3 regions of the Allobosea sp. LjRoot237 genome follow, and region 3 is predicted to be linked to each of the others. Evidence: predicted binding sites of a transcription regulator. Region 3 holds the regulator's gene; each other region holds the start of a gene.
The links. The regulator LexA, encoded in region 3, represses DNA repair genes until DNA is damaged. The targets are predictions, from matches to a motif close to TGTTCNNNNTGTGTTCNG.
Positions count from the first base shown of each region.

Region 1: a site for LexA is predicted at 1,763-1,780, ahead of uvrA (excinuclease ABC subunit UvrA). Genes of this name have one in related genera too.
Region 2: a site for LexA is predicted at 2,466-2,483, ahead of ACSQ24_RS21885 (ImuA family protein). Genes of this name have one in related genera too.

Region 1 covers NZ_CAXUQP020000001.1:3,053,986-3,060,655, reverse strand. Annotated here, with positions in the region: gene uvrA (excinuclease ABC subunit UvrA) at 1-1,662, opposite strand, end outside; gene ACSQ24_RS14820 (MFS transporter) at 1,804-2,988, opposite strand; gene ACSQ24_RS14815 (N-acetyltransferase family protein) at 3,155-3,721, opposite strand; gene ACSQ24_RS14810 (LysR family transcriptional regulator) at 4,114-4,998, shown strand; gene ACSQ24_RS14805 (ABC transporter substrate-binding protein) at 5,345-6,337, shown strand; gene ACSQ24_RS14800 (ABC transporter permease) at 6,334-6,670, shown strand, end outside.
Region 2 covers NZ_CAXUQP020000001.1:4,483,971-4,490,640, reverse strand. Annotated here, with positions in the region: gene ACSQ24_RS21895 (NADH:flavin oxidoreductase/NADH oxidase) at 150-1,247, opposite strand; gene ACSQ24_RS21890 (DUF808 domain-containing protein) at 1,317-2,318, opposite strand; gene ACSQ24_RS21885 (ImuA family protein) at 2,493-3,311, shown strand; gene ACSQ24_RS21880 (Y-family DNA polymerase) at 3,229-4,938, shown strand; gene ACSQ24_RS21875 (error-prone DNA polymerase) at 5,177-6,670, shown strand, end outside.
Region 3 covers NZ_CAXUQP020000001.1:2,400,804-2,407,473, forward strand. Annotated here, with positions in the region: gene ACSQ24_RS11660 (ComEC/Rec2 family competence protein) at 1-1,618, shown strand, start outside; gene lexA (transcriptional repressor LexA) at 1,612-2,343, opposite strand; gene ACSQ24_RS11670 (molybdopterin molybdotransferase MoeA) at 2,580-3,791, opposite strand; gene moaC (cyclic pyranopterin monophosphate synthase MoaC) at 3,788-4,276, opposite strand; gene trpC (indole-3-glycerol phosphate synthase TrpC) at 4,273-5,085, opposite strand; gene trpD (anthranilate phosphoribosyltransferase) at 5,095-6,108, opposite strand; gene ACSQ24_RS11690 (anthranilate synthase component II) at 6,123-6,670, opposite strand, start outside.

The DNA.
Region 1 (6,670 bases), 650 kb from region 3:
CTGGTGCAGGCCGATCGAGGGCTCGTCGAGCACATAGAGCACGCCGGTGAGGCCCGAACCGATCTGCGATGCCAGCCGGATGCGCTGGCTCTCGCCGCCCGACAGCGTGCGCGAGCCGCGGGCCAGCGTCAGGTATTCGAGGCCGACATCGAGCAGGAAGGTCAGCCGGTCGCGGATCTCTTTCAGGATGCGCGGGGCGATCTCGTTCTGCTTGTGCGAGAGCCGCGAGGGCAGGGCGGTGACCCAGGCGAGCGCGTCCTTGACCGAGAGCTGCGAGATCTCGCCGATATGGCGCATGTCGATCTTGACCGCCAGCGCCTCGGGCTTGAGCCGGAAGCCGTTGCACGCCGCGCAGGGCGTCTCCGACATGAAACGGCCGATCTCCTCGCGGGCCCAGTCGCTCTCGGTCTCCTTCCAGCGCCGCTCCATATTGGTGATCACGCCCTCGAAGGGCTTCTTCACCTCATAGGCGCGCAGGCCGTCATTATAGGCCATGCGCACCGCCTCGGTGCCGGTGCCGAACAGGATCGCGTCGCGGGCGCTCTGCGGCAGCTCGCTCCAGGGCTTGGTGGTCGAGAAGCCGAAATGCTTGGCGAGCGCATCGAGCGTCTGGCCGTAATAGGGCGAGGTCGACTTGGCCCAGGGCGCGATCGCGCCCTTCTTCAGCGAGAGCGCATGATCCGGGACGATCATCTCCGGATCGATCCGCATCTCGTGGCCGAGGCCGTCGCAGACCGGGCAGGCGCCGAACGGGTTGTTGAACGAAAAGAGTCTGGGCTCGATCTCGGGGATGGTGAAGCCGGAGACCGGGCAGGCGAACTTGGAGGAGAAGGTGATGCGGCGGGCCTCGCCGTTCTCCTCCTTCTCGTCGGCATATTCGAAGACGGCGATGCCGTCGGCGAGGTCGAGTGCCTGCTCCAGCGAATCCGCGAGGCGGGCGCCGAGATCGGGGCGGATGACGATGCGGTCGACGACGACGTCGATGTCGTGCTTGAACTTCTTGTCGAGCGCCGGCGCGTCCGGGATCTCGTAGAACTCGCCATTGACCTTGACGCGCTGGAAGCCGCGTTTCAGCCAGTCGGCCATCTCCTTGCGGAACTCGCCCTTGCGGCCGCGGACGACGGGCGCGAGCAGATAGCCGCGGGTCTTCTCCGGCAGCTCGACGAGGCGGTCGACCATCTGCTGCACGGTCTGGCTCTCGATCGGCAGGCCGGTCGCCGGCGAATAGGGGATACCGGTGCGGGCCCAGAGCAGGCGCATATAGTCGTGGATCTCGGTGACGGTGCCGACCGTCGAGCGCGGGTTCTTCGAGGTCGTCTTCTGCTCGATCGAGATCGCCGGCGAGAGCCCGTCGATCTGGTCGACATCGGGCTTCTGCATCATCTCGAGGAACTGGCGGGCATAGGCCGAGAGCGACTCGACATAGCGGCGCTGGCCTTCCGCATAGATCGTGTCGAAGGCGAGCGACGACTTGCCCGAGCCGGAAAGGCCGGTGAAGACGACGAGCTTGTCGCGCGGAATGGCGAGGTCGACATTCTTGAGATTGTGCTCGCGCGCGCCGCGCACGGAGATGACGCGCGCGTTCGGGTCGGCCGCACGGTTGCGGTCGAACATGTCTTCCAGCGTCGCGGCCTGTTCGGCGAGCGTGGTCTTGCGAGCCATGGTGGTGTCCGGTTGAGCCAAGTCGTAGAGATAGGGCAATCGCCGTGCCGTGCCAGTGCGGCCGGGCGCGAGGCCGGCATGAGTAGCACGCAGCCGTGGATGTTGCCGCATTGTTCTTGCGGGGTGTGCTGACAGCGATTGTCAGGAGCGTGGCAGGCTGCGGAAGTGCCGCCGGAGCAGGATCGCCGAGACGAGCATGGCGAGGGCCAGGGCGCCGGACAGGATCAGCGCCGCCGAGGCGCCATAGCGCTCGATCAGCAGCGCATAGCCGAGCGGCGCGGCGGCCGACAAGAAGAAGCCGGGCGCCAGCAACCGGCCGACATAGGCGCCATAGCTCTTCGGATCGAACAGCATCAGCGGCAGCGTGCCGCGCGTGATCGTCAGCACGCCGTTGCCGGCGCCATAGGCGAAGGCGAAGACGAGCGCCGCGAGGGCGCTCGCGCCGCCGGCGAGACCGACGACGAAGCAGAGCGGCAGCACCAGGCAGGCGACGAGGTTGAGGTCGAACGGGCTGGTGCGTGACCCGAACAAGACCTCGCCGAGCCGGGCCAGCGACTGTCCGATGCCGCGCGTCGCGCCGATCCAGACCGCGGCCGCGGCGGGCAGGCCGAGCCCGGCGAGAATGCCGATCATATGCGCCGACATGCCGGCGTTCAGGATGCCGGCGAAGGTGACGATCAGCGCATAGAGCAGGCCGGCGAGGCGGGTGTCGGCCGGGCTGATCGGGTTGACGGGCTTGGCCACAGCCGCGGCCGCGTCGGGAAGCAGCCGCGCCGATACGGCCGGCAGCATCAGATGCAAAGGCAGGGTGAGCAAGGCGAAGCCGGCATAGGCGAGGAGAGCGCCGCGCCAGCCGAACTGCTCGGCAAGCGCATGGCCGAGCGGCCAGAATACCGTCGAGGCGAGGCCGCCGAGCAAGGTGATCTGGGCGATCGGCCGGCGCGCGGCGCTGCCGCCGATCCGGGCCAGCGCCGCGAAGGCGGCGTCGTAGAGCGTGAGCCGCATGGCGAGGCCGAGGCAGAGCCAGGCGGCGTAATAGGCCGGAATCGTCTGGGCGAAGGCGAGGCCGGCGCAGCCGGCGGCGGTGAGCAGCGAGCCGGCGCACATCACCGTCCGGCCACCATGGCGGTCGATCAAGCGGCCGACCGCGCCGGAGGTCAGCCCCATCACCAGCAGGCCGGCCGAGAGCCCGCCATGGATGATCGCCTGCGACCAGCCGAGCTCGGCCGCGATCCGCTCGCCGAAGGCGCCGACCAGGTAGTAGGAGACGCCCCAGGAAATGAGCTGCGCCAGCCCGAGGCAGAAGACGGTGCTGCGGGAGATCATCGACTAAGATTCTCGGCAAGCCCCGCCGACCCGTTCCGAGTCGTCCCGGGCGACCGGAGGGAGACCCGGGACCCATGCCGGAACCTCACTCGGAAAGGCTCCGGAATGGATCCCGGATCTTCGCTTCGCTCCGTCCGGGATGACCCGAGATATTTGAAGGACGGCACTATCTCACCCCGCCAGGCAGCGTCTCGTCGCCGGACCCGAGGCTGCGCTGCATCAGCACGGTGTCGACCCAGCGGCCGAGCTTGAAGCCGACCGAACGCAAGGTGCCGACCGGCTCGAAGCCGAAGCGGCGATGCAGGCCGATCGAGCTCGCATTGCCGCTGTCGCCTATCACCGCCAGCATCTGCCGCCAGGGTCCGGTCTCGCAGCGGGCGATCAGCCCCGAAAGCAAGGCGCCGCCGATGCCGCGGCCCGCCTGTCCTTCGGCGACATAGACCGAATCCTCGACCGTGTGGCGATAGGCCGGCCGGGGGCGATAGCCGCTGGCATAGCTGTAGCCAACGACGCGGCCATCAAGCTCGGCGGCGAGATAGGGCAGGCCGAGCCCCAGCACCGCCTGCCGGCGCGCCAGCATCTCCTCGACGCTCGGCGGCGTCTCCTCGAAGCTGGCAAGGCCGGTGAGGACATGGTGGGTGTAGATCGCCTGAATCGCGCCCATGTCGTCTTCGCATGCGTCGCGGACGAGAAGGGGCAGGGCAGAGCGGCCGGCGGGCTCGGAGGTCGTCATCGCAATCGTCCGGCCCGGCAGGGCCGCCTTTCCATATAGGGCGCCCGGTCAGCGCTTCATGCCGTGTCACACGGGCGAACCCACCCAAGAACCTTTCAGCCCTCATCCTGAGGAGCGATCCGCAGGATCGCGTCTCGAAGGATGCTCCAGCTGGTTCCGGAGCCTCCTGGGGCATCCTTCGAGACGCCGCTGCGCGGCTCCTCAGGATGAGGGCTTGGGGGATTCGATCAAGGAATCTCTGACAGCAGCCTTCATCCCGCACACCAGATCTTGCTCATCGCCCGCGCCCCGCCGCGGCCCGGTTCTGCCCCGAGCCACGAGGCCAACTTGCACTTTGCCGCCTCATAAATGAAGCTTCTCAAAATTATGCAGAGCATGAGAATTTCTTTGATATGCGCAAGCTTCGCCTCGACCAGCTCGACAGCTTTCGCCAGGTCATCGCACTCGGCAGCTTCTCGGCAGCGGCCGAGAGGCTCGGCCTGAGCCAGCCGGCGGTCAGCCTGCAGATCCGCGAGCTCGAGCGCCGGCTCGGCGTGCTGCTGATCGAGCGGGTCGGTCGCCGCGCCCAGCCGACGGCCGCGGGCGTCGAGCTGCTCGATCATGCCGGGCGGATCGAGGCGGCGGTGGCGGCGGCGCGCGAGGCCATGGCGCGGCACGCGACCGGAGCGATGGGCCGTGTCCGGATCGGCACCGGAGCGACCGCCTGCATCTTCCTGCTGCCGCCGGTGCTGCGCGAATTGCGCCAGCGCCATCCGACGCTCGAGATCACCGTCAGCACCGGCAACACCTCTGACATCGTCAAGGCGATCGAGGACAATCAGATCGACATCGGTCTGGTCTCGCTGCCGGCCGCCGGCCGCAGCCTCGACGTCACGCCGCTGCTCGACGACGAGTTCGCCGTGATCGCACCGCCGGGTATGGAGCTGCCGGCGCGATTGACGCCCGAAGCGCTGGCGCGCCTGCCGGTGCTGCTGTTCGAGCCGGGCGGCATCACCAGGCGGATCGCCGACGAGTGGTTCGCCCGCGCCGGCGTGACGCTCAGGCCGGTGATGTCGCTCGGCAGCGTCGAGGCGATCAAGCGGCTGGTCGGCGCCGGCCTCGGCTGCGCCATCCTGCCTGGCATGGCGGTGCGCGGCGAAAGCGACGGGCTGGTCGTGCGGTCCCTGTCGCCGCGCGTGCATCGCACGCTCGGCCTCGTCCTGCGCAAGGACAAGCCGCTGCATCGCGGCCTGCGCGAGACGCTGAAGGCGCTGCGGGCGCTCGGAACTTTGGACTGAACGTCGTTCGGAACCAAAGCCCTCATCTTGAGGAGGCCCGAAAGGGCCGTCTCGAAGGATGCTCCAGCTGGTTCCGGAGCCTCCTGAAGCATCCTTCGAGACGCCGCTTGGCGGCTCCTCAGGATGAGGGCTGAGAGTAAGGTCGCTTTTCGCTTTGTGCTGCTGACAGGCCCGGTCAGGCGCGCGGTTCATGTCATCCGCCGTTTGCGCAGTGCCCATGACTTGAAAGCGGCGCTAATGTTTTCGCCTATCAGGGCGGAACATTTCGTCCGCTTTCGCGCTTCGTGGACATGCCGGAAAGTCAGGTGCCATGATCGGGCACGGCAACCAGCGGGGGATCATCGTGATGAAAGCCGTTCTGCGAGGGGCAGCGCTGCTGCTCGGCTTAGGCCTGACCGCTCCTGGTCTCGCCTGCGAGCTCGATCGCCCGCTGAAGATGGCGGGGCTCGACTACGATTCCGCCGCCTTCCACACCGCCGTCGCCAGCGCCATCGCGGAGAAGGGTTTCGGCTGCAAGGTCGAGCGCGTGCCCGGCGTGATCGCGCCGCTGGTCAACGGCCTCGGCCGCGGTGATGTCGACATCGTCATGGAGATCTGGCTGGCCAACCCGGTCGAGGCCTGGGTCAAGGAGGCCGCCGCCGGCAAGGTCGAGCCGCTCGGCACGACATTCCCGGATGCCAACGAAGGCTGGTTCGTGCCGCGCTATCTGGTCGCTGGTCCCGACGCCAAGGCGCCGGAGCTGAAATCGGTTCAGGACCTCAAGCGCTACAAGGATCTGTTCGCCGACCCCGACGAGCCCGGCAAGGGGCGTTTCTATAATTGCGTGGCGGGCTGGGTCTGCGAGGGCATCAACAGCAAGAAGCTGGTCGCCTACGGGCTGGCTGGCGATTTCACCAATCTCCGCGGCGGCTCCGGCGAGGCGATCGTCGCCGCCGTCGAATCCGCCCTGAAGCGCAAGCGGCCGGTCGTGTTCTATTATTGGGGGCCGAGCTGGCTGCTGGGCGCCTATGACCTGGTCAAGCTCGACGAGCCGGCTTTCGACCAGGCGATCTGGGACGAGCTGAAGGCGAGCGACGCCCCCAAGCGCGCCACCGCCTATCCGGTGAGCCGCGTCGTCATCGGCGCCAATATCGAACTCGCCAGGAAGGCGCCGCAGCTCGCCGGCTTCTTCAAGAAGTACACCACCACCGCCGAGCTGACCTCCAGGATGCTCGCCGAGGCGCGAGAAAAGGGCCAGTCGCCCGAGCAGCAGGCGCTCGTCTTCCTCAAGACGCAGCCGGATGTCTGGAAGGCATGGTTGCCGGCCGATGTCGCCAGCAAGGTCGCATCCGGCCTGTGACACCGGACTGGTTGCCGGATTTCGGCAAGGCGCTGCAAAGGCTGGTCAACCAGGCTGTCGATGCTGTCGTCACCGGCTATGGCGACGATCTCGACGGCTTCAGCAGGCTGCTGACGGCGCCGGTCCGCGGTGTCGAGATGCTCCTCCTGCTCATACCCGTGCCGGTTTTCGTCCTGTTCGTCGCCGCGGGAGCCTGGCTCGCGCGGCGCAGCCTCGGCTTTGTGCTCGCGATGGCGAGCCTGCCGCTGATCCTCGCCGGGCTCGGCGTCTGGACCGAGGCGATGCAGACGCTTTCGCTCGTCATCGTCGCGGTGGTGCTGGTCGTCCTTATCG
Region 2 (6,670 bases), 2.1 Mb from region 3:
TTCTTCAGGTTCCACTTAAGTCATCCCGGGCGACCGAAGGGAGACCCGGGATCCATTCCGGAGCCTCTTTCGGAAAGGCTCCGGAATGGATCCCGGATCAGCGCGGCTTCGCCGCTCGTCCGGGATGACTAGCCTTGCGGGTTGACTGCTCAGCTCTCGAACAGCGTCCGGAACCGGCTTGGCTGCGAGCGCAGATACTGCTTCGGCGCCTTGACGCTGGCGCCGAGATGGGCGGCCGCATGCCAGGGCCAGCGCGGCTCGTAGAGAATGCCGCGAGCCAGCGCGACCATGTCGGCATCGCCGCCGGCGACGACCGCCTCGGCATGCTCGTAGTCGGTGATCAGGCCGACGGCGATGGTCGGCAGCCCCGTCGCCGCCTTGACCGCCCGGGCCAGCGGCACCTGATAACCAGGCGAAAGCGCGATCTTCTGCGCTGGCGAAACCCCACCGCTGGAGACATGGACGAAGCTGGTCCCGCGCGCCTTCAATGCCTCGCAGAAGGCGACGGTCTGCGCGATGTCCCAGCCGCCTTCCATCCAGTCGGTACCGGAGACGCGCACACCGACCGGGATCGCCGCCGGAACCACCTCGCGCACTGCGTCGAAGACCTCGAGCGGAAAACGCATCCGGTTCTCCAGGGGGCCGCCATAGGCGTCGTCGCGCTGGTTCGACAGCGGCGACAGGAACTGGTGCAGCAGGTAGCCATGGGCGCAATGCAGCTCGATCGCCTGCAGGCCGAGCCGCACCGCCCGGCGCGCCGTCGCGACGAAGGCCTCGCGGATCCGCTTCAGCCCGGCGGCGTCGAGCGGCAGCGGCGGCCGGTCCGTCGCCTGCATCGGCAGCGCCGAGGGGGCGAATGTCTGCCAGCCGCGATCGTCGAGCGGGCGCTGCCCGCCACCGCTCCAGGGTGACTGGACCGAGGCCTTGCGGCCGGCATGGCCGAGCTGGATGCCGATCGGCATGTCGGAATGGCGGCGGACCGCTTCGAGCACACGCGCCAGCGCCGCTTCGTTGGCATCGCTCCACAGGCCAAGATCATCCGGGCTGATCCGCCCGTCCGCCTCGACCGCGGTCGCCTCGATGATCAGGAGCCCGGCGCCCGACAGAGCGAGGTTTCCAAGATGGATCAGATGCCAGTCGGTGGCCGAGCCGTGATCGGCCGAATACTGACACATCGGAGCGATCACGATCCGGTTTACCAGATGAAGGTCGCCGAGATCGAAGGGCTGGAAGAGTTGGCTGGGCATGTCGAGTCCTGAGGTCGCAATAGGGCGAGCGGTCCGGTCGTATCCGGAAAAGGGGCTGGAGAAACGGGGCTAGTGCTGCTGCGTCTCGGCTGCCGCCGCTTTCGCGCTGCTGCCGCGTCGGGCCTTCAGGATCGGCTCGACGATGAAGTGCATGCCGACAAGGCAGAGTCCGCCGATGATGAGCCCGAACACCGCGGAGGCGGCGGCGGTGGTCAGCCATTCGAGCACGCTCGATAGCGCGGGCCAAGCCTGGCCGACCGCGACAGCGACGCCATGGATGGCATGCTCGATCCCGGCGAGCCCATAGCCGGCGAGGCCGTGGATGATGATGCCGCCACCGACCCAGAGCATCGCCGCCGTGCCGACCGCGCTCAGCAGCTTGAGGAAAGGCGGCATGCCGGTGACGAGCCCACGGCCGAGGAGCCGGATGGGAAGAAGGCCGCTGCGGGCCAGCGCGACGCCGGCATCGTCCGCCTTCACGATCAGGGCGACGACGCCGTAGACCAGCACGGTCATGCCGAGCCCGACCACGGCCAGCACCAGCGCCTGCATCCAGAAGGAGGAGGCAGTGACGCCGGCGAGCGTGATCGCCATGATCTCGGCCGAGAGGATGAAGTCGGTCTTGATCGCGCCGGCGATCTTCTGCTCCTCGAGCTGCTTTGGGTCGAGGATGTCGGTGCCGCCTTCGCCGGTGATCTCGTCATGATGCGCATGCGGCACGACGAGCTCGTAGACCTTCTCGAAGCCCTCGAAGCAGAGATAGGCACCGCCTGCCATCAGGAGCGGCGTGATCGCCCAGGGCGCGACGAGGCTGAGGACGAGCGCCGCCGGCAAGAGGAAGAGCAACTTGTTCTTGAGCGAGCCGAGCGCGATCTTGCCGATGATCGGCAATTCGCGCTCCGCCGCGAAGCCGACGGCATAGCGCGGCGTCACCGCCGCGTCGTCGATGACGATGCCGGCCGCCTTGGCGCCGGCCTTGGTCGCTTGCGCGGCGGCGTCGTCGAGCGCGGCCGCGGCGACCTTGGCCAGGGCTGCGACGTCGTCGAGAAGGGCGAACAGTCCCGAACTCATGGCGGTCTCCAGGCGCGGCCGCGGATCGGGCGGCGCGTAGCTGATAGGTGATCCGATTTGCCCTGATATGACAGCAGCGAGGCGCCCGCAGGCAAGCGGGAGCGGATGTGGGCTTGACTCCGGCGCGGTTTGGAGTCGCTTTATGCTTGGAACAAAAAGTGAACATATACTCCTATGGCAGACGCTCCTACCCGATCCCTGGCTGCCCTTCGGCAGAGCCTCGCCCTGGCGGGGCTGGCGCGCGAGCTCGCGCCGGTGGAGCGGGTCGCCTTCGGAGCGCCCTCGCTGGACGAGCCGCTGGGTGGCGGCATCGCGCGCGCCGCCCTGCATGAGGTCTATGCCCCGGCCGCGGCCGATCTTCCCGCCGCCACGGGCTTCGCCGCGGCCCTGGCGCTGCGCGCCGCCGGATCGCGCCCCCTGCTCTGGGTCCGGCAGGATTTCCTCGATGCCGAGGCCGGGCGCCTGCACCCGCCGGGCCTGGCCGAGCTCGGGCTCGACCCGTCGCAGATCCTGCTGGTCAGGGTCCGGGATGGCGAGGGGGCGCTACGGGCCGGTGCGGAAGCGGCGCGCTGCGCCGCGCTTGGAGCTGCGCTGATCGAGCCCTGGGGCGCGCCGCGCCAGTTCGACCTGACCGCCAGCCGCCGCCTCGCGCTGGCGGCTGAGACTTCCGGCGTCCTGACCCTGCTGCTGCGGGTGGCGGCTGAGCCTGAGCCCAGCGCCGCCAGCACGCGCTGGCAGGTGCGCGCTCTGCCGTCGCGGGCGCGCGAGGCGGAGGCGCCGGGCGATCCCGCCTTTGTATTACGGCTGCTGCGCCATCGCGGCGGCCTTGGTGAGCGTGAGTGGCGTGTGGAGTGGAGCCGTGACGAACGATGTTTCCGGGACAGGATTGGGGACGAGGGAGGCAAAAGGGATGCAGCGCCGCTATCTCGCTCTCTGGTTTCCCTATCTGGCGAGCGAGCGCCTGCGCCGCCGGGCCTCCGCCGGGCCGGATGAAGGACGCGATCCCCTTTCCCCCGCTTGCGGTGGGGAAGGGTTAGGGATGGGGGGCCGGAAAGCAGGGCTGGACCATTCGTCCAGTTCAGTGCCGAGCGGCACAGCCCCCCACCCAACCCTCCCCACCGCAAGCGGGGGGAGGGCTGATGGCCGCGGACGACTACCTCCGGATGAGCGCCCGCTCGTCCTGGTCGAGAAGGATCGTGGCGCGCTGCGCCTCGCCGATTGCGACCAGCGGACGGTCAAGCTCGGCCTGACGCGCGGGCTGACGCTGGCCGATGCCCGCGCCCGCATCCCGGAGCTCACGGTGGTCGAGGCCGATCCGGCCGCCGACCAGCGCCTGCTCGAATGGCTCGCCGCGCTCTGCGACCGCTTCACCCCGCTCGTCGCGCTCGATCCGCCGCATGGGCTCGTGCTCGACATCACCGGCTGCGCCCATCTCTTCGGCGGCGAGGTGGCGCTGCGCCAGCGGCTAGGCATCGGCATGCGCCGGCTCGGCCTGAGCCTGCTCGCCAGTATCGCCGGCACACCGGAGGCGGCCCGCGCCCTCTCTCGTTTCGGCGACTGCGCCGTCTCCCGTCCGGGCGAGGACGAGCGACGGACACTGCCGCTGCCAGTCGAGGCGCTGGAGGCTCTCCCTGAGACGGTGATCGCCCTGTCGCGCGCCGGGCTGAAGACGCTGGGCGATCTCGCCGGCCGGCCCTCGCATACGCTCGCCGCCCGCTTCGGCGAGACACTCGTTACAAGGCTGCGCCGCATCCTCGGCCATGAGGACGCCCGCATCACGCCCTTGCGGACACCGCCCGATTGCGTGGTCGAGCGGCATTTCCCCGATCCGCTGCAGGATACCGACGGGCTCGAGGCGATCGTCGCCCGCCTGCTCGGCGAGGCCGGACGCCTGCTCGAGGCCCGCGGCGAGGGCGGGCGTGCCTTCGAGATCAGCTTCTTCCGCAGCGACGGCGCCGTGCGCCGGCTGGCGCTGGAGACTGGCAGGCCCTCGCGTGACGTCGCCGCGATCCTGCGGCTCTATCGCGAGCGCATCGACAGCCTGGCCGATCCGCTCGATCCCGGCTTCGGTTTCGACGCGATCAGGCTAGGGGTGCTGGTCTGCGAGCCGCTCGGCACGCCGCAGGCGAGCCTCGACGGGCGCGCCGTCGAGAAGGAGGCGGTGGCCGATCTGGTCGATCGGCTGGTCGCCCGCTTCGGCCGCGAGCGCGTGCTGCGCTTCGTTGCGCAGGACAGCCATCAGCCTGAGCGTGAAGCTGCGCTGGTTCCGGCTGCGTCCGGCAAGGCGGACGCGGCACCCTGGCCCATCTCGCAGCCGGACGAGCCGCCGGCCCGCCCGCTCCAGCTCTTCGAGCCGCCGCAGCCGGTCGAGACCCTGGCCGAGGTGCCTGATGGACCACCCTTGCGCTTCCGCTGGCGGCGCGTGCTGCACGAGATCGCCCGCGCCGAGGGACCGGAGCGGATCGCGCCGGACTGGTGGCGCGACGGACCCAATGAACACACGCGCGACTATTATCGCGTCGAGGATGCGCTGGGCCGCCGCTTCTGGCTGTTCCGCGCCGGTCTCTACGGCCGCGAGACGACCGCGCCGCGCTGGTATCTGCACGGGCTGTTCGCGTGACCGCCTATGCCCTCCTTTGGACTGGGAGCTGGCCCGCTCCCTCCCCCCTTGTGGGGGAGGGTTGGGGAGGGGGGTATCGAGAGTGCTGTGCTGTAAGGCTGGGCCCAACCAATATCGAGGGCGCCCTGCTTCCGCGGCCGTACGGCTGGCTACCCCTCTCTCTAGCTCTCCCCCACAAGGGGGGAGAGGACAGGGCGCGGTTCCCACGCGCGGGCGATAACCTTCGGCAGGCGCGGTCATGACCGCCTATGCCGAACTCGTCGCCGCGAGCAATTTCTCCTTCCTGCGCGGCGCCTCGCCCGGGCCGAACCTGGTGATGACCGCGCTGCTGCTCGGCCAGACCGGCCTCGGCATTGCCGACCGCAACACGGTCGCCGGCGTGGTGCGGGCCTGGAGCGCGCTCCGCGATCTGCGCGAGGACGGCGTACTGGCTCCCGAAAAGATTCGCGAGGGTGGCAGTCCCGGCGAATACATCTGGGTCGAGAACCCGGCCTTCGCCGATTTGCCCTTCACCTTGCCTCAGCTCCAGGCGATGGCGAAGGCCTTCAAGCTTGCCACCGGTAGCCGCCTTGTCTTCGCCGATGGGACGCCCGACATCGTCGCTTATCCCGCCAATCGCGCCGGCTGGGGAAGGCTCTGCCGTCTGCTCACGTTAGGCAATCTGCGTGGGGCCAAGGGCGAATGCATCCTCAATCTCGACGACCTCCTGAACGACGCCCGCGACCTCCTGCTGATCGTCATGCCGGAGCGTCGGCTCGACGGCCTGCCTGGGCTGCTGTCCCGCCTCGACGATGCCGCGCCCGGTGCGGTCTGGCTCGCCGCCACCATGGCGCGCCGCGGCGACGATCGCCGCCGCCTCGCCCGGCTGAAAGGTATCGCAGCTGCGACCCGCACCCCGCTGATCGCGACCAACGACGTGCTCTACGACGCGCCCGAGCAGCGCGACCTGCAGGATCTGCTGACCTGCATCCGCGAGGGTATGACGATCGACAGAGCCGGCCGCTTGCTTGAGGCCAATGCCGAGCGCCATTTGAAGGCGCCGCAGGAGATGGCCCGGCTCTTCAGAGAGGCGCCGGAGGCGATCGAGGAGGCGCAGCATCTGCTCGGGCGCATCGATTTCGATCTGGGTGAGCTCAGATACGAATATCCGGACGAGCCGGTCCCGCCCGGCTGGGGCCCCCAGGCCTGGCTGGAGGAACTCGTCCGGAGGCGCGGCGAAATCCGCTATCCGGACGGTGTGCCGGACAAGGTCCGCGATCTGCTGGCTAAGGAGCTCGCCTTGATCGGTAAGCTCGATTACGCCCGCTATTTCCTCACCATCCGCCAGATCGTCGATTTCGCCGAAAGCCGGGGCATCCTTTGTCAGGGCCGAGGCTCTGCCGCCAACTCCGCCGTCTGCTACGTGCTCGGCATCACCGCTGTGAACCCGGCCGAAAGCGACGTGCTGTTCGAGCGCTTCATCTCGACCGAGCGACGCGAGCCACCCGATATCGACGTCGATTTCGAGCATGAGCGGCGCGAGGAAGTGATCCAGTGGATCTATGAGAAATACTCGCGTGATCGCGCCGGCATCGCCGCGACCGTGATCCATTACCGGCCGCGCAGCGCCATGCGCGAGGCCGGCAAGGCGCTGGGGCTGACCGAGGACGTCACCGCCCGTCTGGCCTCGACGCAATGGGGCAGCTGGGGCTCCGACATCACCCGCAGCCAGATCCGCCAGGCCGGGCTCGAT
Region 3 (6,670 bases):
CGCCTTCTTCCAGGGCATCGGCGCGGTCGGCAGCATCGCCGGCAAGATCACGCTCGCGCCGGCGCCGAGCCCGATGCCGCGCCGGCTCGCCTTGGCGGTCGCGATCGACCAGGCCCGCAACGCGCTGACCGAACGCATCGCGACGAGCGGCGGCGGGCAGGCCGGGGCGATGGCGGCGGCGCTGGTCACTGGCAAGCGAGGGCTGATCAGCGAAGCGACCAACAACGACCTGCGCGCCGCCGGCATCTACCACATCGTCTCGATCTCCGGCCTGCACATGGTGCTCGCCGCCGGCACGATCTTCTGGCTGGCGCGGGCGCTGCTCGCGCTGTCGCAGACGGCGGCGCTCCATTGGCCGGTGAAGAAGCTCGCGGCGCTCGCCGCCATGGCAGGCGCCATCGGTTACTGCATCTTCTCCGGCGCTGAGGTCGCGACCGTGCGCTCGCTGATCATGACGCTGGTGATGCTGGGGGCGATCCTGGTCGACCGGCCGGCGCTCTCCATGCGCAACCTTGCGCTCGCCGCGATCATCGTGCTGCTGCGCGAGCCCGAAGCGGTGCTCGGTCCGAGCTTCCAGATGTCGTTCGGGGCGGTCGCGGCGTTGATCGCCTTCGCCGAGCGCTGGCAGGAGCGCCCGCCCGACGCGGCGGCGGCGTCATGGCCCTGGCCGCTGCGGCCGCTCTGGCTCTCGGCTGTGGGTATCGTGACCACGACCATGGTCGCGACAGCGGCGACGGCACCCTTTGGCGTCTTCCACTTCCAGACCTTCAACCCGTTCGGCCTGCTCGGCAATGCGCTGGCGCTGCCCTTCGTCTCGCTGATCGTGATGCCGGCCGCCGTCTTCGGCGTGCTCGCCTATCCGTTCGGGCTCGACTGGCCGGCCTGGGCGCTGATGGGTTGGGCTTCCGGCCTCGTGCTCCAGCTCGCGCATTGGGTCGCCGGCATCGACCGCTCGACTGTGGTGCTGCCCGCCTTCGGTTCGCTCGCCCTGATCTGCTTCTCGTTGTCCTTGCTCTGGCTGACGCTGTGGACGACGGCGCTACGTTTCCTTGCTGCGCTGCCGCTGGTTGGCGGGCTGGCGCTGGCCTCGACCCCGTCGCAGCCCGATATCCTGATCGAGCGCGATGGTTCGGGCGTGCTGGTGCGTGGACTAGAAGGGCGGATGGTGCTCGCCGGCAAGCCGAGCCGCTTCGTGCTGACGCAATGGCTGCATGCCGACGGCGATTCCCGTTCGCCCGACGATGCGGCCCTGCGCGCGGGCGCCGCCTGCGATGCGCGTGGTTGCGTCATCCGCCTGCCGGACGGCCGCAGCGTCGCCTATACGCGCGACCGCATCGCTTTGGTCGAGGACTGCCAGCGCGCCGATCTCGTGGTGACGTCGCTCTATTGGAGCGCGCCTTGCGCTGCCCGATTGATCGACCGCAGCGCGCTCATCCGCGACGGCGCGACCGCTTATCATGCGGCCCGCGGCGGCTGGCGTTCCTATACGGCGGATGAGGTGGCACGCCTGCGTCCCTGGACCCGTGCGCGGCCGGAAACGAGGCCGGTGCCCGAACCCGCTCCTGCACCGATTTCCGCTACTGCAGAGCCGGCACAGGATCTAGAGGCGCTTCAGTAGCGCCGCATCAGATTGACGAGCCGGCCCTGGATCTTGACCCGGTCCGGCCCGAGCACGCGCGTCTCATAGGCGGGATTGGCCGCTTCGAGCGCGATCGAGGAGCCGCGCTTGCGCAGCCGCTTCAGCGTCGCTTCCTCGTCGTCGATCAGCGCGACGATGATGTCGCCAGTATTGGCGCTGTCCTGCTTGCGGATCACCACAGTGTCGCCGTCGAGGATGCCGGCCTCGATCATCGAATCGCCGCGGACCTCGAGCGCGTAATGCTCGCCGCCGCCAAGCATGTCGGCGGGCATGGAGACGCTATGGCTGCGGTCCTGGATCGCCGAGATCGGCGTGCCGGCGGCGATGCGGCCCATGACGGGGATGGAGACGGTGGAGCGCCCGCTCTCTTCGGCGCCCGCCGGGCGCGGCTTCGCCAAGGTGGCTGCCGGTGCCGGCGGGGTCTGGCCGAGCCCGCCCTGGACGATGGAGGGGCTGAAGCGGGCGCGCTGCGCCTGCTGTCCGCCGATGCCGTCCGGCATCTTGATGACCTCGAGGGCGCGCGCCCGGTTGGGAAGCCGGCGAATGAAGCCGCGCTCCTCGAGCGCCATGATCAGCCGGTGGATGCCGGATTTGGAGCGCAGATCGAGCGCGTCCTTCATCTCGTCGAAGGAGGGAGGCACGCCGGATTCACGCAGGCGTTCATGAATGAAGCGAAGCAGTTCAAACTGTTTGCGTGTCAGCATGGTCGCGCCGCTCGCCTCTCGGGCTGGAATCGAAACAAAGCACGAACACCATAGCTGTTCGCTTTGTGTTCCGCAAGGGATTGCCCGAGCAGAGCGCGCGCTTCCAGAGCGTTGTCATCCCGGGCTACCGAAGGGAGGCCCGGGATCCATTCCGGAACGCTTCAGAAATGGATCCCGGATCGGCGCCGCTGACGCGGCTTGTCCGGGGTGACGATGCAGGAGGGCAGGAGCCCCGGCTAGCGCAGCCGGATGATCCGGCAGGAATCGCCCGCCTTGGCGGCCTCGGCGAAGATCGGGCGGATCACCAGAGCTTCGGCGCGCGCCAGGTTGGCCAGCATCGACGAATCCTGCTTGGCGAATGGCCTGACACGCCGCTCGCCATCGATGGTTTCGAAGGTGGCGCGCAGATAATCTTGGCGCTCGTCATTGGCCGGCAGATCGACGGCCAGGATGGCGGGCTCGCTGCGGTCGCGTTCGGGATCGTCGATGCCGAGCAGAGCCTCGACCAGCGGGATGGCGAAGAGATGCCCGCAGACGATCGAGGAGACCGGGTTGCCCGGTAGGCCGAGCGCGACCATGGCGCCGAGGCGGCCCATCATCATCGGCTTGCCCGGGCGCATCGCGATCTTCCAGAAGCCGAGCTCCATGCCTTGCGCCTTCAGCGCCGCCTGGACGAGATCGTGCTCGCCGACCGAGGCGCCGCCGAGCGTGATCAGGACGTCGGCTCCGGCCCTGCGTGCCGCCTCGATCTTGCCGGCGAGATCGGGATGGTTGTCGCGGGCGATGCCGAGATCGAGCGCCGTGCCGCCGGCCTGCTCAACCAGTGCGGCGAGCGCGAAGCTGTTGGAGGCGACGATCTGGTCGGGGCCGACCGGCTCGCCGGGCAGGACGAGTTCATCGCCAGTCGCGAGGATCGCGACCAGCGGCTTGCAGCGGACCGCGAGTGTCGGATGCCCGGCGGCTGCGGCGAGCCCGAGCGCGGCGCTGTCGAGCCGGTGGCCGGCCTTCAGCAGGATTGCGCCGGTCTGAAAATCCAGTCCGGCCGGGCGGATGAACTGGCCCTTGTTCGCCGGCTTGGCGACGCGGATCACCGGGCCGCCGACACCCTCGGCATGCTCCTGGATCAGGATCGCGTCGGCACCGTTCGGAATGGGGGCGCCGGTGAAGATGCGTACCGTCTCGCCCGGGCCGACAGGATCGGAAAAGCCGCGGCCGGCGGCGGATTCGCCGATGACCTTGAGCTCCCTGCCGGGCTCCAGGTCAGTCGCGCGGGCGGCATAGCCGTCCATGGCCGAATTGGCGAAGGGCGGCTGGGTTCGGAGTGCGGCGACATCTTCGGCCAGCACGCGGTCGGCGCAATGGGCGAGCGGCAGCGTCTCGGCTGGTGTCGGGCCTGGCACGCTGTCGAGCAGCGCTCGCAGCGCTACGGGAACGGGGGTGAGGCTCATGCCGATCGCCCTGCCAGCTCATAGGTTCCGGACTTGCCGCCGGATTTATGCACGAGCTGGATGCCTTCGATATGCATGGCGCGATCAACCGCTTTCACCATGTCGTAGACGGTGAGGCAGGCGACGCTGACGGCGGTCAGCGCTTCCATCTCGACGCCGGTCTTGCCGGTGAGCTTGACCTCGGCACGCACGCGTACGCCGGGCAGGGTCTCATCGATCGTAAGGTCGACAGCGATCTTCGAGAGCAGCAGCGGGTGGCAGAGCGGGATCAATTCATGCGCGCGCTTGGCCGCCATGATGCCGGCGAGGCGGGCGGTGCCGAGCACATCGCCCTTCTTGGCCTCGCCATCGCGGACGATGGCAAGCGTCTCGGCCTGCATCACGACATGGCCTTCGGCGACCGCGACCCGGACGGTCTCGGCCTTGTCGCCGACATCGACCATATGGGCCGCGCCCTTCTGGTCGAGATGGGTGAGCCGGCTCACGCCGCCGCCTCGGTGGTCTTGCCAGTCAGAAGCTCGCGCGTTGCAGCCGCCACGTCCGCCTGGCGCATCAGGCTCTCGCCGACCAGGAAGGTGTTGACGCCGCAGCCCTGCAGGCGGGCGATGTCGGCATGGCTGAAGATGCCGCTCTCGCCGACGAGCAGGCGGTCCTTCGGCACACGCGGCGCCAGCCGCTCGGTGACGGCGAGGTTGAGCTCGAAGCTGCGCAGGTCGCGGTTGTTGATGCCGACCAGCCTGGTATCGAGCTTCAGCGCGCGCTCCAGCTCGGCTTCGTCATGGACCTCGGCGAGCGCGGCCATGCCGAGCGCCTTCGCCGTGGCGGTGAGCTCGCGCGCGGCGGCATCGTCGAGCGAGGCCATGATGATCAGGATGCAGTCGGCGCCCCAGCTCCGCGCCTCGAAGACCTGGTAGGGCTCGAACATGAAATCCTTGCGCAGGCCGGGCAGGCCGGAGGCGGCGCGCGCCTGCGCGAGATATTCCGGCTGGCCCTGGAAGGAGGGCGTGTCGGTCAGGACCGAAAGGCAGGCTGCGCCACCGGCCGCATAGGCCTTGGCCAGCGCCGGCGGGTCGAAATCGGCGCGGATCAGGCCCTTGGATGGCGATGCCTTCTTGATCTCGGCGATCAGGGCGGGGCCACCGGCGCGATGCTTGGCCTCGAGCGCGCCGATGAAGTCGCGCGGCGTCGGCATCGCCGCAGCGCGCTTCTCGATCTCGGCTTGCGGCACCGCGGTGCGCGCCGCAGCGATCTCCTCGCGCTTATAGGCCTCGATCCGCTTCAGGATGTCGGACATAGGGCAGCCTCACGCGTTCGAACTGGCAACCAGGGCCACGAGCGCAGCCTTGGCCTTGCCATTGTCCAATACCGCATAGGCCTGCGCCAGCCCCTCGCCGAGCGTGGCGGCCTTGTCGGCGACGACGAGCGCGGCCGCAGCGTTGAAGGCGGCGATGTCGCGGAAGGCGCTCTTCGCCCCGCCAAGCACCTCCTGCAGCGCCTGTGCATTCTGCGCCGGCTCGCCGCCGCGCAGATCCTCAGGCCTGGCGCGGGCGATGCCGACATCCTCGGGCGCGATCGAGAAGCTCTCGATCTTGCCGTCCTTCAGCGCGATCACGCGGGTCGGGCCTGTCGTGGTGATCTCGTCGAGCCCGTCGGAGCCGTGCACGGCCCAGACCGTCGTGGAGCCGAGCGATTGCAGCACCTTGACCATCGGCTCGAGCCAGGTCTCGGAAAAGGCGCCGATCAGCTGCTTCTTGACGCCGGCCGGGTTCGAAAGCGGCCCGACCAGGTTGAAGATGGTGCGGGTGCCGAGCTCGGTGCGCACCGGTCCGACATGGCGCATCGAGGCGTGGTGGGTCGGCGCGAACATGAAGCCGACGCCGGCCTCGGCGATGCAGCGCTCGGTGCCGGCAGGTTCGAGCCCGACCTTGACGCCGAGTGCGGTCAGCACGTCGGCGGCGCCGGAGCGCGAGGAGGCGGCGCGGTTGCCGTGCTTGGCGACCGGCACGCCGCAAGCCGCGACGATGATCGAGGCCAAGGTCGAGACATTGTAGGAGCCCGAGGCATCGCCGCCGGTGCCGACGATGTCGATGGCATCGGCCGGGGCCTCGACGGTGAGCATGCGCGAACGCATGGCGCTGACGGCGCCGGCGATCTCCTCGGTGGTCTCGCCGCGCACGCGCAACGCCATCAGGAAGGCGGCGGCCTGCGCATTGGTGACCTCGCCGGAGAGCATGGCCTCGAAGGCGTCGCGGGCTTCCTCGCGCGACAGCGAGGCGCCGGTCGCGACCTTGGCGATGAAGGGTTTGAAGTCGTCCATGGGAACTCGATCGATCAGGCTGTCGCGGAAAGGGCGGCTTTGTTCGTATGGCGCGACCATCGCTCGGCGAGATCGAGGAAATTGCGCAGGATCGTCGCCCCGTGCTCGGAGGCGATGCTCTCGGGATGGAATTGCACGCCATGCACCGGCAGCTCGCGATGCGACAGCGCCATGATCATCCCGTCGCCGGATTCGGCCTCGATCGAGAGCTCGGCCGGGCAACTCTCGCGCCGAATGACGAGCGAATGATAGCGCGTCGCCTCGAGCGGGCCGTTGATGCCGTGGAACAGGCCGCGCGCCCGGTGGGTGATGGTCGAGACCTTGCCGTGCATCGGCAGGGGGGCACGCACCACCTCGCCGCCGAAGACCTGGCCGATCGCCTGCAGGCCGAGGCAGACGCCGAAGATCGGCTTTTTATCTGCGCCTTCGCGGACGAGGTCGAGGCAGATGCCGGCTTCGTTCGGCGTGCACGGGCCGGGCGAGAGCACGATCGCGTCATGGTCGCCGGAGAGAGCTTCGTCGACGGAGAGCGTGTCGTTGCGGCGCACGTCGACTTTCGCGC